Regions from separate parts of the Paenibacillus sp. N22P23 genome, predicted to be linked through region 2. Evidence: riboswitches for the same ligand, from Rfam matches in the RefSeq annotation. Region 2 holds a riboswitch; each other region holds the start of a gene.
What was found. Region 2 has a riboswitch for cyclic di-GMP ahead of AC506A_RS20435 (methyl-accepting chemotaxis protein). Riboswitches for the same ligand answer to the same signal wherever they lie in the genome.
Positions count from the first base shown of each region.

Region 1: another riboswitch for cyclic di-GMP. It lies ahead of AC506A_RS19560 (ATP-binding protein); the one in region 2 lies ahead of AC506A_RS20435 (methyl-accepting chemotaxis protein).
Region 3: another riboswitch for cyclic di-GMP. It lies ahead of AC506A_RS12285 (PilZ domain-containing protein); the one in region 2 lies ahead of AC506A_RS20435 (methyl-accepting chemotaxis protein).

Region 1 covers NZ_JBXENT010000004.1:323,622-329,339, reverse strand. Annotated here, with positions in the region: gene AC506A_RS19575 (sugar phosphate isomerase/epimerase family protein) at 1-36, shown strand, start outside; gene AC506A_RS19570 (AraC family transcriptional regulator) at 63-932, opposite strand; gene AC506A_RS19565 (Gfo/Idh/MocA family protein) at 1,097-2,176, shown strand; cyclic di-GMP riboswitch class I at 2,366-2,460, shown strand; gene AC506A_RS19560 (ATP-binding protein) at 2,548-4,317, shown strand; gene AC506A_RS19555 (bifunctional diguanylate cyclase/phosphodiesterase) at 4,307-5,718, shown strand, end outside.
Region 2 covers NZ_JBXENT010000005.1:24,503-30,220, reverse strand. Annotated here, with positions in the region: gene AC506A_RS20445 (acyl-CoA thioesterase) at 887-1,276, shown strand; gene fumC (class II fumarate hydratase) at 1,411-2,790, shown strand; cyclic di-GMP riboswitch class I at 2,899-2,988, shown strand; gene AC506A_RS20435 (methyl-accepting chemotaxis protein) at 3,063-4,598, shown strand; gene AC506A_RS20430 (aldolase catalytic domain-containing protein) at 4,705-5,670, shown strand.
Region 3 covers NZ_JBXENT010000002.1:329,667-335,384, reverse strand. Annotated here, with positions in the region: gene AC506A_RS12300 (histidine kinase N-terminal 7TM domain-containing diguanylate cyclase) at 1-361, shown strand, start outside; gene AC506A_RS12295 (GGDEF domain-containing protein) at 374-1,060, shown strand; gene AC506A_RS12290 (HD-GYP domain-containing protein) at 1,097-2,179, shown strand; cyclic di-GMP riboswitch class I at 2,211-2,314, shown strand; gene AC506A_RS12285 (PilZ domain-containing protein) at 2,442-3,155, shown strand; gene AC506A_RS12280 (O-antigen ligase family protein) at 3,309-5,417, shown strand; gene AC506A_RS12275 (MazG nucleotide pyrophosphohydrolase domain-containing protein) at 5,485-5,718, shown strand, end outside.

The DNA of each region.
Region 1 (5,718 bases), on a different contig from region 2:
ACATTCATGAAACAACAATTCCATCAGCTCGGCTAATTCGCCTGGCCTACAGTCAATAACTACTAGGCGCGGTTCCACTCCAGCATCTTCTTCTGGAATTGTTTTGGCGAGCAGTCATTATATTTCTTAAACATTTTATAGAAATGGGCCATGTTCGGCATGCCGATCCGGTCGCCCACCTCAGAGACGCTTAGGTCCTTTGTGAGCAGAATACGCTCGGCCCATTTGATCTTGCGATAGTTCACATACTCTGTGAAGGACATCCCGATCGCCTTCTTAAAGAACTTAACAAAATAATAGTAGCTCATGTTGGCGAGCTTCGATACTTCTTCGACCTGGATGCGGTCGGTCAGATGTTCTTCCACAAAGTCGATCACGCCTCTGAGACGAGCCCGATCAAAGTCATCATGATCAGCAAGCACTTTCCTGGAATCACCTCTGATCAGCAGAAGGAGCAGCTTCTTTATGTACATGCTGACGGCGAGCTCATACCCGCTTTGCTTTGTCGTGACTTCCTGCAGAATGCCGCGGATACATTCCGACGCCTCTGCTCGTGTGGATTCATTTTCTTGGAAAATATAATTAGCCCGGCTGAGCGGGTTCTTGGTCTCAGAGAAGAATCGCATATAGGGCATGGAGCTTTGGTCGATAAATTGCTCCAGATCAAACTGCAGAACGATATAATTCAGCGGGCTGCTCATGCTGCGATCACGATGAAGCTGCCTTGCACCGATCAGTGCGATGTCGCCCGTTTGTAGTTTTATGCATTCATCTTCAATATTTACATCGAGCTCACCAGTGATTACAAGCAGCAATTCGATTTCTCGATGATAATGCCAATTGATAAACAGATCGTTATTCCGCTGGGATTGAAACACTTTTATAGAGAGCAGCGGGTTCTCGTAAACGACCTTTTCATTGTAAAATTCCACGGTACCATCCCTTCAATAACAAAATCACATAAAACCAGACCTATATAGCGCCTATATTTTTGAGGACATGTTGTCTATACTGTAGTCAATGTGTGTCTCTCTATCTAGCTGACACCATACTACAAATTATATCATTTCGAGGCTCATGGAGGTAGAAATTTAAAATGTCAAAAGTACGTGTAGGCATTATTGGCTGCGGCGGTATCGCCAACGGTAAACATCTCCCAAGTTTGGCCCAAGTCAAAGACGCTGAAATCGTAGCTTTCTGCGATATCATTGTTGAGAAGGCTGAACAAGCAAAAGCGAAATACGGCACTGAAGAGGCAAAAGTATATTCTGACTATAAACAACTGCTTCAAGACGCGTCGATCGACGTTATCCACGTTTGTACGCCTAACGATTCCCATGCGGTTATCTCCATCGACGCATTGGAAGCTGGCAAGCACGTGCTTTGCGAGAAGCCAATGGCTAAAACAGCTGCTGACGCTCGCAAAATGCTTGAAGTTGCACAACGTACCGGCAAAAAACTCAGCATCGGTTACAACAACCGTTACCGTGCAGACAGCCGTTACCTGAAAGAAGCTTGCGATGCAGGCGAGCTTGGCGAAATTTACTTCGCTAAAGCACATGCAATCCGTCGTCGTGCTGTTCCGACATGGGGCGTATTCTTGGATGAAGAAAAACAAGGCGGCGGCCCGCTTATCGATATCGGTACTCACGCACTTGACCTTGTATTGTGGATGATGGATAACTACAAGCCGAAAGTAGTACTTGGCCGTGCTTATCACAAGCTGTCCCAAAACGAGAACTCTGCGAATGCTTGGGGCCCATGGGATCCAAAACAATTCACAGTTGAAGATTCCGCTTTCGCTATGATCACGATGGAGAACGGTGCAACTGTTATCCTCGAATCCAGCTGGGCGCTTAACTCGCTTGAAGTCGATGAGGCTAAAGTTTCCCTCAGCGGTACAAAAGCAGGCGCTGACATGAAAGACGGACTTCGCTTCAATGGCGAGCATAACAGCCGCCTGTATGTAAACAAAGTGGAACTGAACAGCGGCGGCGTTGCTTTCTATGAAGGCGCGAGCGAAACTGCAGAAGTTCTTGAAGCAAGCATGTGGATCGATGCTGTTAAGAATGACAAAGAAACATTCGTTAAACCAGAGCAAGCGCTTGTGGTTTCCGAAATTCTTGAAGCAATCTACGAGTCTTCCCGTACGGGTAAGGCTGTATACTTCGAATAGTAGTACAAACAATGAAGCCGGGGATGGCGTTGTCATCCTCGGCTTTTATTTTAATTAACGATATTACATATATTTTATTCGTTCGACAAAATAAGTCATTCTTCTCTGTTTTTCGCTATGTACAGTTGCGTAAAAATACCTATAATGAGAATTAAATCGAACAATTAGAATAATTTTACAACTTCATACCTAAGAAAAAGGCAAACCATATGGAAACGATGGGACGCAAAGCCGTGGCCTAAGGCATTACTCACCGTAATGCTAAGGTAGACAAGGCTGCCGAGTAGATGGAATCCATCCTATTCGGATGGTTTTTTTATTGTCATTTTCCATTCTGCGTGCTAAGTCAATAAAACCGGAGGAAGGTTGGCATGGCATCCATCGCACTCGTCGCCATATCTTTTGTACTCGTATTCAGCTCTTCCTTAATCCTCTTTCATCTTTATCGGCGAATGAATACAGCCCGTTACACGACTTTCTTCTGGCTCATGAGTGCTGCCTTTGTATTTGGCATCGGGGTTTGGGCCATGCATTTTGTGGCATTGCTGGCGTATCCTTTCCCGGTCAAGGTTATGTATCATTTCAATTATGTGTTTCTCTCCATGGGCATGCTGATCGTCTTGTCTACGCTCGCGCTTCTCTTGTTTGAACGTGCTGCGCAGCGACATCGGACAGGCTTGCTCATTCTAGGCAGTTTGGTTCAGACAGGCGGCATCGTAGCGATGCACTACATTGGGATGAAAGCCATTAAAGCTCATGCGACCCTCCACTATCAGTCATCCACAGGTTTCATTTCAATCGTCGTACTGGCCGTAGTGCTGTGTCTCATATTCACAAGTCAGCATCGATTCCACAAGCTAAGCCGTATGCGGCAGTTAGTCCACGCTTTACTACTTTCCGGAGCTGTTGAATTTCTTCATTATAGCAATATGCCCCTCATGCACGGCGCCACATCGCTGGGGTCAGGCGAATCTACGGCATTATCGCAAAATCAATTTTTACTCGCAATAAGCATCAGTTTAATCGTCTCCGTCATTTGTATGTATTCTGTAGTTATCATGATGATTGACAGCCGCTTGAAGCAAAGCGAAGAACGTCTGAAACGGATGAATGAAGCCTATTCGCACATCTTGGATTCCGTGGCAGAGGGGATCTACCGATTGGACGAGCGGGGGAAGGTCATCTTTTGGAATCAAGCCGCTGTAAATTTGACGGGGTTTGAGGCTTCTGAGGTACTCGGGCGAAAAGTTGTGCTGCGGGCCATAAGGACGGATGGCGAAGAATGGGATCCCATCGAGAAGGCTACTCGCTCAGGAAGTGCTGAATATGTTGCGGACGATCTGTTCCGCCGTAAGAATGGGTCGACGTTCCCGGTGGAATATCATATCACACCGATGCAAGGCAAAGGCGAGCAAGCCGGTGTCGTCATTAACTTTACCGATCTAACGCAGCGTAAAGAGCAAGAGGCGTTTCTTGTGGAATCAGAGAAGCTGTCGATGGCAGGTCAGCTTGCTGCAGGTATCGCACATGAGATTCGAAATCCGCTCACGGCGATTAAAGGATTTATGAAGCTGTTTCAAAATGGAAAGAGCAAAATGGAGTATGTCACGATCATTACTTCTGAGGTTGTTCGGATGGAAGGCATCATCAATGAGCTGCTTTTGCTGGCGAAGCCGCAAATCAGCCGGTTTCAAGCAATCAATCTGTGTGAGCTTCTCGCTGGCGTCTACACGCTGCTGGAGTCACAGGCCATTCTGAACAATGTCCGCATTGAGCTGCAATTCTCGAAGCCCGAGCTGCTCATCTATTGCGATGAGAGTCAAATCAAACAGGTATTCATCAATCTCATCAAGAATGCGATTGAAGCAACGGAAGGCGGCGAAATTCAACTTGCCGTTGAGCAAGTCGGCAAACAGATCATGACCACAATTGCTGACAATGGCTGCGGCATTCCTCAAGAGATGCTGGACCAAGTGGGCAGACCTTTCTTTACGACAAAAGAGCAGGGAACAGGCCTTGGACTTATGATCAGCAACAAAATCATTTCCAGTCATGGCGGGACGATTTCTATTGCCAGCAAGATGGGAGAGGGCACGACGTTTCAAGTAACACTCCCTGGGGGGTATCGAAATGGTGCATAATCATATTGAAGGTAGCTACAACTGGTTCTTGGTATGTCTCTCATTTATCATTGCGCTGTTTGCTTCGTATACGGCATTGAATTTAACCAGGCATGTTCTGTTGTCCGAGGGCTGGAAGAAGCGAGGATGGCTGTTCGGCGGAGCAGTTGTCATGGGTGTTGGGATTTGGTCGATGCATTTTATCGCGATGCTCGCTTTTCACCTTCCAACCGGTGTGACCTATGATTTTGTAACCGTTATCGTTTCAATTGGCGTTTCCATTGTCGGTGCTTTTATCGGCTTTGGCATTGCCAGCCATTCCGGCAGCGGCAAGCTGAGGTTGATCGTAGGCGGCACCATCATGGGACTTGCCATCACCGGCATGCATTACATAGGCATGTATGCGTTGACGGGACTGACGATTACCTATAACCCGTATATTTTCTCGCTTTCCGTCCTTATTGCCGTGATGACATCGATTGTCGCTTTGCTGTTCTCCTTCCGCAGAAATAATCATTATTGGCTGAGCGGCTTCATCATGGGTATTGCCGTTACGGGTATGCATTATACCGGCATGTCAGCGGCTAAGATGACGATGCCTGGGCATATGCTTGATCGTATGACGGATCCGCAGGCGATGGATTTTATTGAAATGGCGATCTACGTAGCATTTGGCACCATCGTGATTATGGCAGTCAGCTTAATCAGCTCGATGAATGTGGATAAGAAGCTGTCGGAGCAAATGTCGCTCAAGGGATCCATCATGGAGTCGGCGATCGATTGCCTTATTATGTTTGATCATCAAGGAGCCATTTTTGAAATTAATCCGGCAGCGGAGAATCTCTTCGGCTATCCCCGTAGTGAGGTGATCGGCAGATCAATTGAGGAACTGCTCATGCCGCAGCTGCCTCGAGACCAGTCATCGGTAAACTGGATGCTGTGCAGCGGCGATAAGACCGTGCTCGGAACCCGGGTCGAGACGATGCTGCCGCGAATGAATCAAAGCGAGTTTCCGGTGGAAATTATCGTTACGCGTATTCGCAAAGAAAAATACCCTGTCTTTACGATGTATTTGCGTGATTTAACGGAACGTCGACTCGTTGAAGAAGCGTTGCGTGAGAGTGAGGAGCGCTATAGGAAGCTGATCGATTTCTCCCCGGAGCCGATTCTGGTTCATCATCAAGGCGTCATTTCCTTCGTGAACGAAGCGGCGCTGCGTACGTTTGGTGCCGAGCAGGATGGGTTGATCGGGAGAGGCTTTCTGGAGCTGGTTCATTCCGAATGTCTTGCTTCTGCTTCGCAGTGGCTGGAGCACGTCCAAGCCGGGGCAGCCAAAGGTGATCCCATTGAGCTGAAGATGCACAAGCTGAACGGTACGATGATCGATATTGAAGCGAAATCGATCCTGGTTCATTTTGCCGG
Region 2 (5,718 bases):
GAGGGCGGTCTTTTTGCTGTTTTGGAGATGGTGATAGCTGCTGCGCATGATGGTGTGCAATTAAGGGGGAAGCGCGGCAATGTCAGCTGCTGTGCCATCGGCAACCCCAACCCCAACCCCAACCCCAACCCCAACCCCAACCCCAACCCCAACCCCAACCCCAACCCCAACCCCAACCCCAACCCCAACAGCAGTAGCAACTATGCTGATTGTTGTCGGTGATACGGCTAACGAATCGTGAGAGCGTTATTTGCTCGAAAATCACCACTAATTAATTCTAACGAATCGTGAAGGTCTTATTTGAGGGGAATGCAGCTAAATAAGGTATTTCTAACCGAAATAAGACCTACAGGATTCGTTAGAACTTCAAACCCAGTCATTTTGCTCAAATAAGGCTTCCAGGATTCGTTAGAATCCCGACTAAGAGTTCTCGGAGTTGTGCCTGTCTCATACGTCTAGCAGCAAAGCATTAAGGTTAGTTGGAAGCTGAGAGTTCGATTTCTCGATTCTCAGCTGCAGATCGGTGTGATTTTGGCGCTGAGAGTTCGTTTTTCGCACGCTCAGCATCAATCGCTTGGAGATTCTAGTTGGTTTGGAAGTTGAGAGTTCGATTTCTCGATTCTCAGCTGCAGATCGGTGTGAATTTGGCGTGGAGAGTTCGATTTCTGGACTCTCAGCATCTTTCGCGTGGAGATTCTAGTTAGTAGAAGGCTGAGAGTTCGATTTATTGACTCTCAGCTGCAGATCGGCGTGATTTTTGGCACTGAGAGCCAATGGAAAGCTACGCTCTACCCCTTTGACATACATACAATCGCCCGCTAACATGAAGGCAACTAGGGCTGGTTATGTAAGAGGCAGCTGAGATAATGGAGGAGCGTGAGGATCGATGCAAGCGAAACTGGAGCTAATTGTCCGTTCGACGGAGATCGATGTGAACGGGCATGTCAATAATGCCAAGTATTTGGAATACCTCGAATGGGGACGGGAAGCGTGGTATGAGCAGGCAGGCTTGCACTATGATGTGTTACTCGCCATGGGTGTTCAAACGGTGACGGTTAATATCAATATCAACTATCGTAAGGAATGCAGGCAAGGCGATCGGTTGACGGTTACGACAACGCCGGAGCGGGCTGGGCGGAGCAGCTATGTACTCAAACAGGAGATCGTGAATGAGAAAGGCGAACTGTGCGGGGATGCAGCCGTTACATGCGTGACGATGGATTCGAACACGCGCAAGAGCCGGGAGCTGCCGCCGGAGCTGAGAAGTCAGTTTTAGCTGTAGAAGCCGTATTACGAGATAGCAAATAGGCAATCATGGGAAAGAGGCGATGCATGCTCGTAGATGCATCGCCTCTTTCATAGGTTATATAGAGAGTAAGCCGAACCAATTCGCATGAGGAGGTAGTCGCGATGAACGATTTTCGCATTGAGAAGGATTCCATGGGTGAGATACAGGTTGAAGCGCACCGGCTGTGGGGAGCGCAAACCGAGCGAAGTCTGCACAATTTTCGGATCGGGACGGAGAAGATGCCGCGCGAGTTAATAACCGCTTTTGCTTATCTGAAGAAAGCGGCAGCAACCGTGAACGGAAGCTTGGGTAAGCTGGATGCCCAAAAATCTGAAGCTATTGCAGCTGCAGCGGATGAAGTGATTGCGGGGACGTGGCAGGATGAGTTTCCGCTTGCCGTATGGCAGACAGGGAGCGGCACGCAGTCCAATATGAACGTCAATGAAGTGATCGCAAGACGCTCGGCACAATTGCTGGAGGAGAAGGGGCATGCGGCAGCCGTTCATCCCAACGATGACGTCAACCGCTCGCAGAGCTCTAACGATACCTTCCCAACCGCTATGCATATCGCTGCGCTGATTGCGGTAGAAGACCTCGTCCTGCCGGCTATTACGCAGCTAAAATCCACATTGGAGCAGAAGAGTGCAAGCTTCATGGATGTCATCAAAATCGGCCGCACCCATCTGCAGGATGCCACACCGCTTACACTTGGCCAAGAGATCAGCGGCTGGGTTCGGATGCTGGAGAAAGGGGAGCGGAATATTCGAACAAGCCGGGAGGAGCTGCGTGAGCTTGCGATCGGTGGAACTGCCGTGGGAACAGGCCTGAATGCCCCGCCAGGCTTTAGTGAGAAAGTCTCGGCGGAGATCAGCCGCCTCACAGGCAAGAACTTCATAAGTGCGCCGAATAAATTCCACGCGCTGACGAGCCATGACGAGATTGTCTTCGTTCATGGCGCGATTAAAGCGCTCGCCGCGGATTTAATGAAGATCGCAAACGACGTTCGCTGGCTCGCAAGCGGCCCACGCTGCGGCATTGGCGAAATTCGTATTCCGGAGAACGAGCCGGGCAGCTCCATCATGCCGGGGAAGGTCAATCCGACGCAGTGTGAGGCGCTGACCATGGTCGTCTGTCAGATCATGGGCAATGACGCGGCAATCGGCTTCGCGGCCAGTCAGGGAAACTTCGAGCTGAATGTGTTTAAGCCTGTCATCATTCACAACTTCCTGCAGTCGACCCGAATTCTCAGTGATGCGATCCGCTCCTTTGATGAGCACTGTGCGGTTGGCATTGAGCCGAATCGGGAAGCCATTGCCCGGCATCTAAACGAGTCGCTGATGCTCGTAACGGCGCTTAATCCTCATATCGGCTATGAGAATGCGGCAGCCATTGCGAAGTCTGCTCATAAGGAAGGACTTACACTGCGCGAGGCTGCAATCCGCAGCGGGCTTATAACAGCTGCCAAGTTCGATGAAGTCGTGAAAGCGGAAGAGATGATCTGACAAATTCGACAAAACATTACAAAATACGCTATGTACAAGTAGTGCTTTTCTCTCCTATAATTAACCATGTTAACCTAATTAAAACAATAGTAATCCAACTACTTATTCATATGACAAAGGCAAACCAATGGAAATGTTGGGACGCAAAGCCTAGGCCTAAAGCATCGAAACAGATGCCATGGTGGACAGGTTACCGAGTGAAAAGGAGTCCATCCTTAACACGGGTGGACTCTTTTTATATGTATACAAATATTAGGAGGTAGGCTTGTTGTATGCTTAGGGAGAAAAACCGTGTCATGCTTTTCATTTCTGCAATTATTGTACTTCTATCGCTTCTGGTACACGCATTCGATTGGCTCGGTTTTTCCATGCACCATGATCATCAACCAGATCTGAATGGTTCTATGCTTCTGGCCTTCCTTAATCAAACCTTCTTCGCACTACCTATTATTTTCTTATTGCTTGCCGGATTTTGCATGCGTTTACAAGAGGATCAGCAGACCGTTCCGCTTCTCATGACGCTGTCGCTCACCTTCAGCAGTATATCCATCATCGCAGGCGGTAACGGCATGGTGGAATACCACTTCTCCATCTTTATGGTACTCGCCATCATTTTGTACTACGACCTCATTGCCATGCTTCTCATCAGCACCGTCATCTTCGCACTTCAGCATGTACTCGGATTCTTGTCTTTCCCTGAGCTCGTCTACGGCACCAGTGATTACTCGCTGGCCATGGTCTCCATTCACATCGTGTTTGTCATCTTGTTTATCGGCGCCGTTACCTATCAAATTGTGACGCGCAGAGCGTTCATCAACGCACTGGAATCGGCCCAACAGCAGAAAATTCAAGCAGCGGTCAAACAAATTATCGAGAACGTGACGGAAACATCGGACCAGGTGCTCATGAATTCCAAGGAGCTTAGCTGCAACGCGGCCACACTCAATCTTCTGGCAGGAGATATCGTACAAGCGATGCAGCAGGTGGATGCAACGGTGAACTTGCAGGAGCATGGGGCACAAACAGGTAAGAAAGTGATCGGAGAGATGATCCGAGATATTCATACGATTGCCGAAACGTCAGCTACGGTGTCTACTTTCTCGAGTGAGGTCGCTACAGAGGCCGATAACGGGAATGATGCCATTCAGAAGGCCGTCAGGCAGATGACATCGACGAGCAATGCCGTTCAAGAATCCGCAACCAAAGTGAAGCTGCTTGGTCAGCGATCGCAAGAAATAGATGATATAACAAGCATCATTACGGACATCGCATCCCAAACCAGTCTGCTGGCACTGAATGCGGCAATCGAAGCGGCGCGGGCTGGCGAGCATGGCAGAGGGTTCACGGTCGTATCGAATGAGGTTCGCAAGCTATCTGAACAAACCACCGCTTCGGCCCAGCGAATTGCTGAGCTCGTCCAAGACATTCAGGCGAATAACCGTGCTTCTATTCAATCGATGGATCAAGTCATTGACGAAGTAGCTTCGGGAAACCAAGCCGTCTGTGATGCGGGAGCCGCATTCGAACGTATTATGAGATCCATTAAAACCGTCGCAGAGCAAATTCATTATATTTCCGGCGCCTCCCAGCAAATGTCGGCAAGCACGCAACAGTTTAGCGTCAATATTGAGGAAATCTCCCGAATGTCCGCCGAATTAACGGGCAGCGTCAAGATGGTGACGGGCAGCTCCAATGAGCAGCATCAACTCATTTCCAGATCGTCGGAGCTGGCGTCCATGCTGGAGAAATTAAGCGATAAATTAGATCAAACGATGATCAGCACGAAGAAATCCTTCCGCGCCTTATAATCCGAAGAGTAGTGCAATTCTGACAAAAATGACTTTGCGTTCATAGCCAATATCAAGTATTATGAGTAGAAAAGACAAGATCTGGCTAAAAAGGAGACACAATGCTATGAATGCTTCGAAAAAAAGTCATTGTAAAATCGTCGACTGCACGATCCGCGACGGCGGACTCGTGAATAACTGGGATTTCAGCGTTGAGTTCGTTCAGCATCTGTACAACTCGCTGAATGAAGCTGGCGTCGAGTATATGGAAATCGGGTACAAAAACTCGCCGAAGCTGTTGAAAGGCGCTGAAGATGCTGGTCCATGGCGTTTCCTGGACGACGACTTCCTTCGTAAAGTCATCCCGCAGAAGCTGAATACGAAGCTCTCTGCACTTGTCGATATCGGACGGGTAGATGAGAACGATATTCTTCCACGCGAAGAGAGCATGCTCGATCTGATCCGCGTAGCTTGCTATATTCAAGACGTGCCGAAGGCGCTGGAGCTGGTTAACGTATTCAACTCCCGCGGCTACGAAACAACATTGAACATCATGGCGCTCTCCAATGTAATGGAGAATCAATTGTTAGAAGCATTCGAATTGATCGAAGCAAGTGTAGTCGACGTCGTATACGTGGTTGACTCCTATGGCAGCTTGGATCCGAATGACTTCAACTACTTGGTCAGCAAATTCCAGAAGTACCTGCCAAGCAAACGCCTAGGCGTACACACGCACAACAACATGCAGCTTGCATTCGCCAATACGCTCGTTTCCGTTGAGAAAGGCGTCGAGTTCCTGGATGCTTCCGTATACGGTATGGGCCGCGCTGCAGGCAACTGCCCAACTGAACTGCTTGTCGCTCATCTGAAGAACACGAAGTACAATGTGCGTCCGGTGCTGGATATGATCGAGAAGTACATGATTACGCTTCGTGAAAAAGAAGAGTGGGGCTATATTATTCCTTATATGATTACAGGTATGTTGGACGAGCACCCTCGTTCCGCAATGGCACTTCGCAATTCCGATGACAAGGACAAGTCGGTTGATTTCTACGATAAACTGACTACGCCTGAAGTACTGCATAGCAAATAAGCTCTTCTATCATAGATAAGCTCCCAGGCCGAAGAGGTCTGGGAGCTT
Region 3 (5,718 bases), on a different contig from region 2:
GATCGGTGACGAAGTGATACGGAGAACGGCAGATGCCGCTCGCGGAGCACTTCGAAGAACAGATATATTGGCACGCTACGGCGGCGAAGAGTTTACGATTTATTTGCCTCATACGAACAGAGAGCAGGCAGAAATGCTGGCACAGCGAATCCGTGAGGTTGTTCAGAACAATGAGATTGCAATTGGTCGCGGGCGTTCTCCGGTATCGGTAACAATTAGCATGGGAATGCTTGTGGTAGAAGAGCAGTCCGATCTTCAGATTGAAGATGTCAAAGGTTATATCAAAGATTTGTTCTCGAAGGTAGATTCCGCCCTATACAGGGCCAAAGACAATGGTCGTAATCGGGTAGTTAATTTATAAGGAGGGCTGCGAATGTCGCGTAACGGACGTCTTACAGCATGTGTGGCATCATGTGGAGCAACACTAGCTGCAGCGGGTTTAAGCCTACTTGCAAGTAAGACACCTACGCCGCTCGCTGCTCTCATCGGTACCGCTGCTTTCGCAGCGGCAGCCTTGCCTATCGGTTATCTGCTTGGCCTCAAATACGATCGTTTGAAGGAAGCTTCCATACTGGACAGCTTAACAGGACTGTATAATCGCAGGTTCATCGAGACGAATTTCAAGAAGTTGGCGACGAAGGCCAAACGCCAACGGAAGAAAATGACGGTCATGATGCTGGATGTCAATGATTTCAAAGAAGTCAACGACCGTATGGGCCACAGCCAAGGTGATCATGCACTGTGGCTGATTGCAGGAACCCTTACGGAGTGCGCGAACTACGGCGAAATTATCGGCCGCTGGGGCGGCGATGAGTTTATCATTATTTGTCCCTATGCAGATGACAAAGGAATAGATCGATTCGTAAAGCTAATTCATGAACAGCTTTTTAGTATTTCATTGCGAACCGGATTACGCTTATCCGTATCGATTGGACATGCTTCGTTTCCAGAGAACGGTATGGAGCTTAGCCAGTTGTTGCAGGCTGCGGACAAACGGATGTACGCAGAGAAATATATCCGTAAGATGCCGTTGTCCGAACCGGCAGCGTTACAAGCTTAATCCGTGAGCAAGCGGTAAAGGCGGGAATAAACACCGATGAGAAAAGTTCACATCAACTCCGTTAAGCCGGGAGAAAAGTTAGCTCGCCCTATTATGCAGGAGAATGGGAACATATTGCTAGGCTCCGGTGTGGAGTTAAATCAACGATTTATCGACAGATTGGCTAGTTTAGGCATTGACATGCTTTTCATTGATGATCCCCTGACAGAGGGCTTAGAGCCAACTACGGCTATTCAAGACAGCACGCATAAAGCAGCATCGGATACCATTTACAAGACTATGAATTCGCTTATGGATCAGCCGGTTACGAAAGGGAGAACGATTGCCCCTGAGCTTGGCCGTACCTTCCGTAAAGTATTCGGCGATATTATGCAGGATCTCATTAGGCGTGAGGATGTTATGGTCAGTTTGACCAGCATCCATGTGGCGGACAGCTATTTGTTCCACCATTCCTTGAATGTCACGATACTGGCAGGCATAATGGGGTTAGCCAGAGGTTATAACCGCACGCAGCTTGAAGAGCTTGGCATGGGGGCGATGTTGTTCGATATCGGAATGACACGGCTGCCCAAAGAGATTCTAACCAAGACTACTGCATTAACGCCGAGTGAGCGGATCCTCATGGAGAAGCACACCGAGGAAGGTTTTAACATCATACGAGCGCAGCATGATATTAGTTTGCTATCGGCCCACTGCGCGCTGCAGCATCACGAGCGCTATGATGGTTCGGGCTATCCGCGCAAGCTTAAGCGGGAAGCCATTCATGAATACGCGCAAATCGTGGCTATTGCAGATGTATATGATGCGCTGACTTCTCCAAGGCCGCATCGAAAACGATATACACCATCGGATGCGATCGAGTTTTTGTTTGCTGCAGGAAACACCTATTTTGATTTAGAGTTAATCAAAATTTTCTGTAAGCATATTTCTATCTATCCGGTCTCAACAACGGTACTGCTCAGTTCAGGGCAAGTCGCCGTCGTTGCTATGAACGACCCACTCGCGGTTCATCGTCCAACGGTTCGGATTATCCGAGAGCCTGACGGAACGGCGCCTGCTGCAGCCTATCAGATCGACCTCAAAGACCAACATAAGCTAATGATCGTGAAAGAACTGTAGATAGGTTAGCATTCTGCTGACAACTGCATATCATCGATACTGGCAAACTTATCGAAAGGTAAGGACGCAAAGTTACAGGGTCTAATCGTCCGCTCTTCATCAAATAAGCGAACGAATGACAGCCTGACTGCCGAAATGAACACCCGAGCTGGCTCGGGGTTAATGAAGCGGCTCCAGTATTGCATGAGGAAGCGCTTTTTCTGTTTTTACGCCGTACCAAGGTTACGGGAGCGTTTCTACATATGTCAAGGGGGAATAGTAAATGTCAGGCATGAATGAACGAATGGGATCAAGTAAACCTACCTTTGCCATGAAAGCACTGCTGCACAGCCGAACGATGGTCGAGAAAGAAGGCTATGTTTCCACGGGTGTGCTCGCCCATGCAGAAGGTGAAATGATGGAGATCGAATTGACGGAGTTCAAAAACTTCGAGCTCGGTGACCCGGTTAGTTTGACTGTTTATTCACCTGTTGGCATCCACCGGCTGCAATCGACGATTATTGCGAAAGCGGAAGGCTCCATCGCTGTTATTTTCCCAGCCCGCTCATTAGCGGGACTTGAAGAGAAACGGGAATCGCCGCGTATTGAAATCGAGGAGAAGGGAACGATTTCGCGTACGTATTCGCAAGAGGTTGAGAGCTCCAAGGGAGAAAAAATGACCATTGAAGCTACAGACACCTACGATATAGCGCTAAGAAATATTAGCGATACCGGCATGGGGTTCTCCCTAATGAGTCCCCCGACACTCGCGAAAGGTGATACACTCATGGCGAGCTTATCACTTGGCTTTAAGCTGGATTGTAAGGTTGAAATTATTCGCAAGGAAGAAAGCAGCGAATGGAAGTTTTACGGTGCGCGTTTTCTGGATTTGGACGAGCAGCAGCAACGGGCGCTTCGAGCGTATTTGCTGCGCAAGCAAATTGAAGCCTATTTCAAGCTTAAGCAGGAGAAAGCAACGGCTAAGAAGGGGAGATAAACGCGAGTTCCGCGTTGCAAGTATAAGAAGGCGTTTGATCGGATGAAGGTGATCCGGCAGCGCCTTCTTTTTTATAGTCGACCTACAAATATGTTACAATTGGAAAAATAACACATGAAGTACGATGGGGTTCGGGCAAAAGGGGAAGTTGTTATGCGAAGTGGGCTGACAGGATTAGCCGCGCTTGTCGTGGCTGTTGTACTGGCGGGCTCGGGTTACCGGTATGGGATGTTCTTTGATACGATCTTCTATCGGTGGGAATGGATCATCATGGTCGTGTGCTTATTCGTAGTAGGAGCGGCTTTAGCTGCTCATTCTCGGATAGAGGAGAGGCGGCTAAGGGAAGTTATACCCCTGGCGTTCTATGGACTGCTTACGATTGCGCTGTTATACGGGATAGCGTTGTTCCAACGACCGGCTTCCACGCTTGGCAGCCTCGAGCAGGCTTTGCGATGGACGGCTTATGCGGCCTTTGCAATCTCATTGTACAGCTGGTTCTGTACTGGCACCGATACGGTGGTGCGGCAGCATCGTCGGATGTGGCTTTCTGCGGCGATTCAGAGCTCCGGTGCTTTTGTGCTGGCAGGTGCGATTTCGGGTTGGATGGGATGGATCGTTTTCCCCGAGATCATTATGACTACCGGCGATGTAAGGCTGTCCGCTGTTGGAGCTCGATTGTCCGGGTTCATGCAGTATCCGAATTTACTAGGTGCTGTAGCAGGAGCCTATTTGATGTTCGATTTGTTGTTGCTAATAAGAGCAAGAGCAGTAGGCGCATTTATGGGGGCTGCTGCGGCAGTAGTGCCTGTCGTGTTAGTCTTACTGCTGACTGAATCAAGAGGGGCTTGGCTCGTGACTGCGGTTGTATGGCTAGGCGGACTCCTGCTGCTGCAGAGCAAGGAGCGCATTGCATGGCTAATATATAGCGGCTGGGCTTTGATTGGCGGAGGAGCAGCGTATCGTGCTGTCGTTCATGCAGGCTTGCGAAGCGGTACAGCAGGAGCTGGCTCAGGCGATAAGGCTCTGATTGAGCATTATGGAGCGACAACACAGGAGGCCGTGCTTCTGCTTCTGATTTGTGCGGCTGCGCTTGCCGGATTTATTGGTTTGCGGCAGGTGCTGGCAAGAGGACGAGTGCAGCTGCTTAGCCGCATAGCTTGGGGCTGTTGGTTTGCTGGCTTGCTTGGTATGGTCATGCTGCTTCCGTCGGTTATTCAAGGACGCTTAAGCGGCGGGTATCAAACGGCTGGCGCACGCGGGTTATTTTATCAGGATGCCTGGCTGCTGATGAAGGAAGCGCCATTCTTCGGCCGTGGCGGTGACGCGTGGCGGATGTTGTTTACACAAGTGCAATCGGCCCCTTATGTGGGGAATGAAGTACATAGCGGTTATATTGAAATTGTGCTTGACCTTGGCATTGTCGGGCTGTTGATTTTTGGCGCGGTTATGTTTGGCTTGCTCCGGCGAGTTTGGCGATCGAATCCGAACGGCCTTCTCCCTATTAGTGTACTGCTGCTGCATGCGTTGGTGGACTTTGATATGTCCTTCGGCTATTATTGGCTCTTGCTGCTCAGCTGGGTGGTATACTACTCCGGTGAAAACGAGAGCACAGCGGAAGTCAGGCGCGCCATTGTTGCAGCGCCGACGCAACGCGTGCTGCGGACCGCGCTGCTTGTCGCGTCAGCGGCAGGTCTGATCGCCGCTGCCGTGCTCGGCGTGCGATTCGACCGCGCCGTGCAGCACCGCGAGGCGGCTGTTTCAGCAACTCGCAGTGCTGCTGCGCAAACAGCCGCGCTTCGCGCGGCGCTCGAGCTCAATCCGTATTGGACGCGGATTCGACTCGAGCTTGCAGCACTGGCACCGCCGCCGGAACGGGCGGTGCTGCTCGCGGCCGGACTGCGCTATGAGCCGCAGTCCGTGCCGCTCTTGTGGGCGCTCGGCGAGCTGGCGGCCGAGCGGAGCGATGTGCACGGCGCGGCGGCGTATTGGCGCCTCGCCTTGCACTATGATCGTTACGACCGCGACAAGCAGACGGACGCGGTCGTCACGATGGCGCAGCTCGCGGATGGCATGCGAGCTGCTTCGCGCCTCGCCGATGCAAGGCTGGCCGCGCAAACGGCCGTTGCCTTCTTCGAAGCCTATGAGGCGCAGAAGGACAACCCCGGCGTGAACGGCCGCAAATTTGCCGTCACGGCAGAGTCTCAGACAGCGGCGGATCAAAGCCGCCTGCTGCTCAAGCAGCTCGGACCAGTGGAGAGCTAAGCAAGCTTTTTCGATTTGCGCTGTTACATGTTGCACAATTCTACATGTAGAAAGGATAGGAACGATAATGAATACGGCCGAATTTCAGCAGTACGTGAAAGAATGGAGCGCGCTCAAAGGGTTCGACCAGAGCTCCATTGAGCAGAGGATGTTGTACTTGATGACCGAAGTCGGCGAGCTGGCCAAAGAGGTGCTGTCGGTCTCGTTCCATCCGGATGCGGAGCGTAAAGAGAACCTGGGCCATGAGATGTATGATGTGGTTTGGAATATATTCGATCTGGCTAACATGCTGGGGATCGAT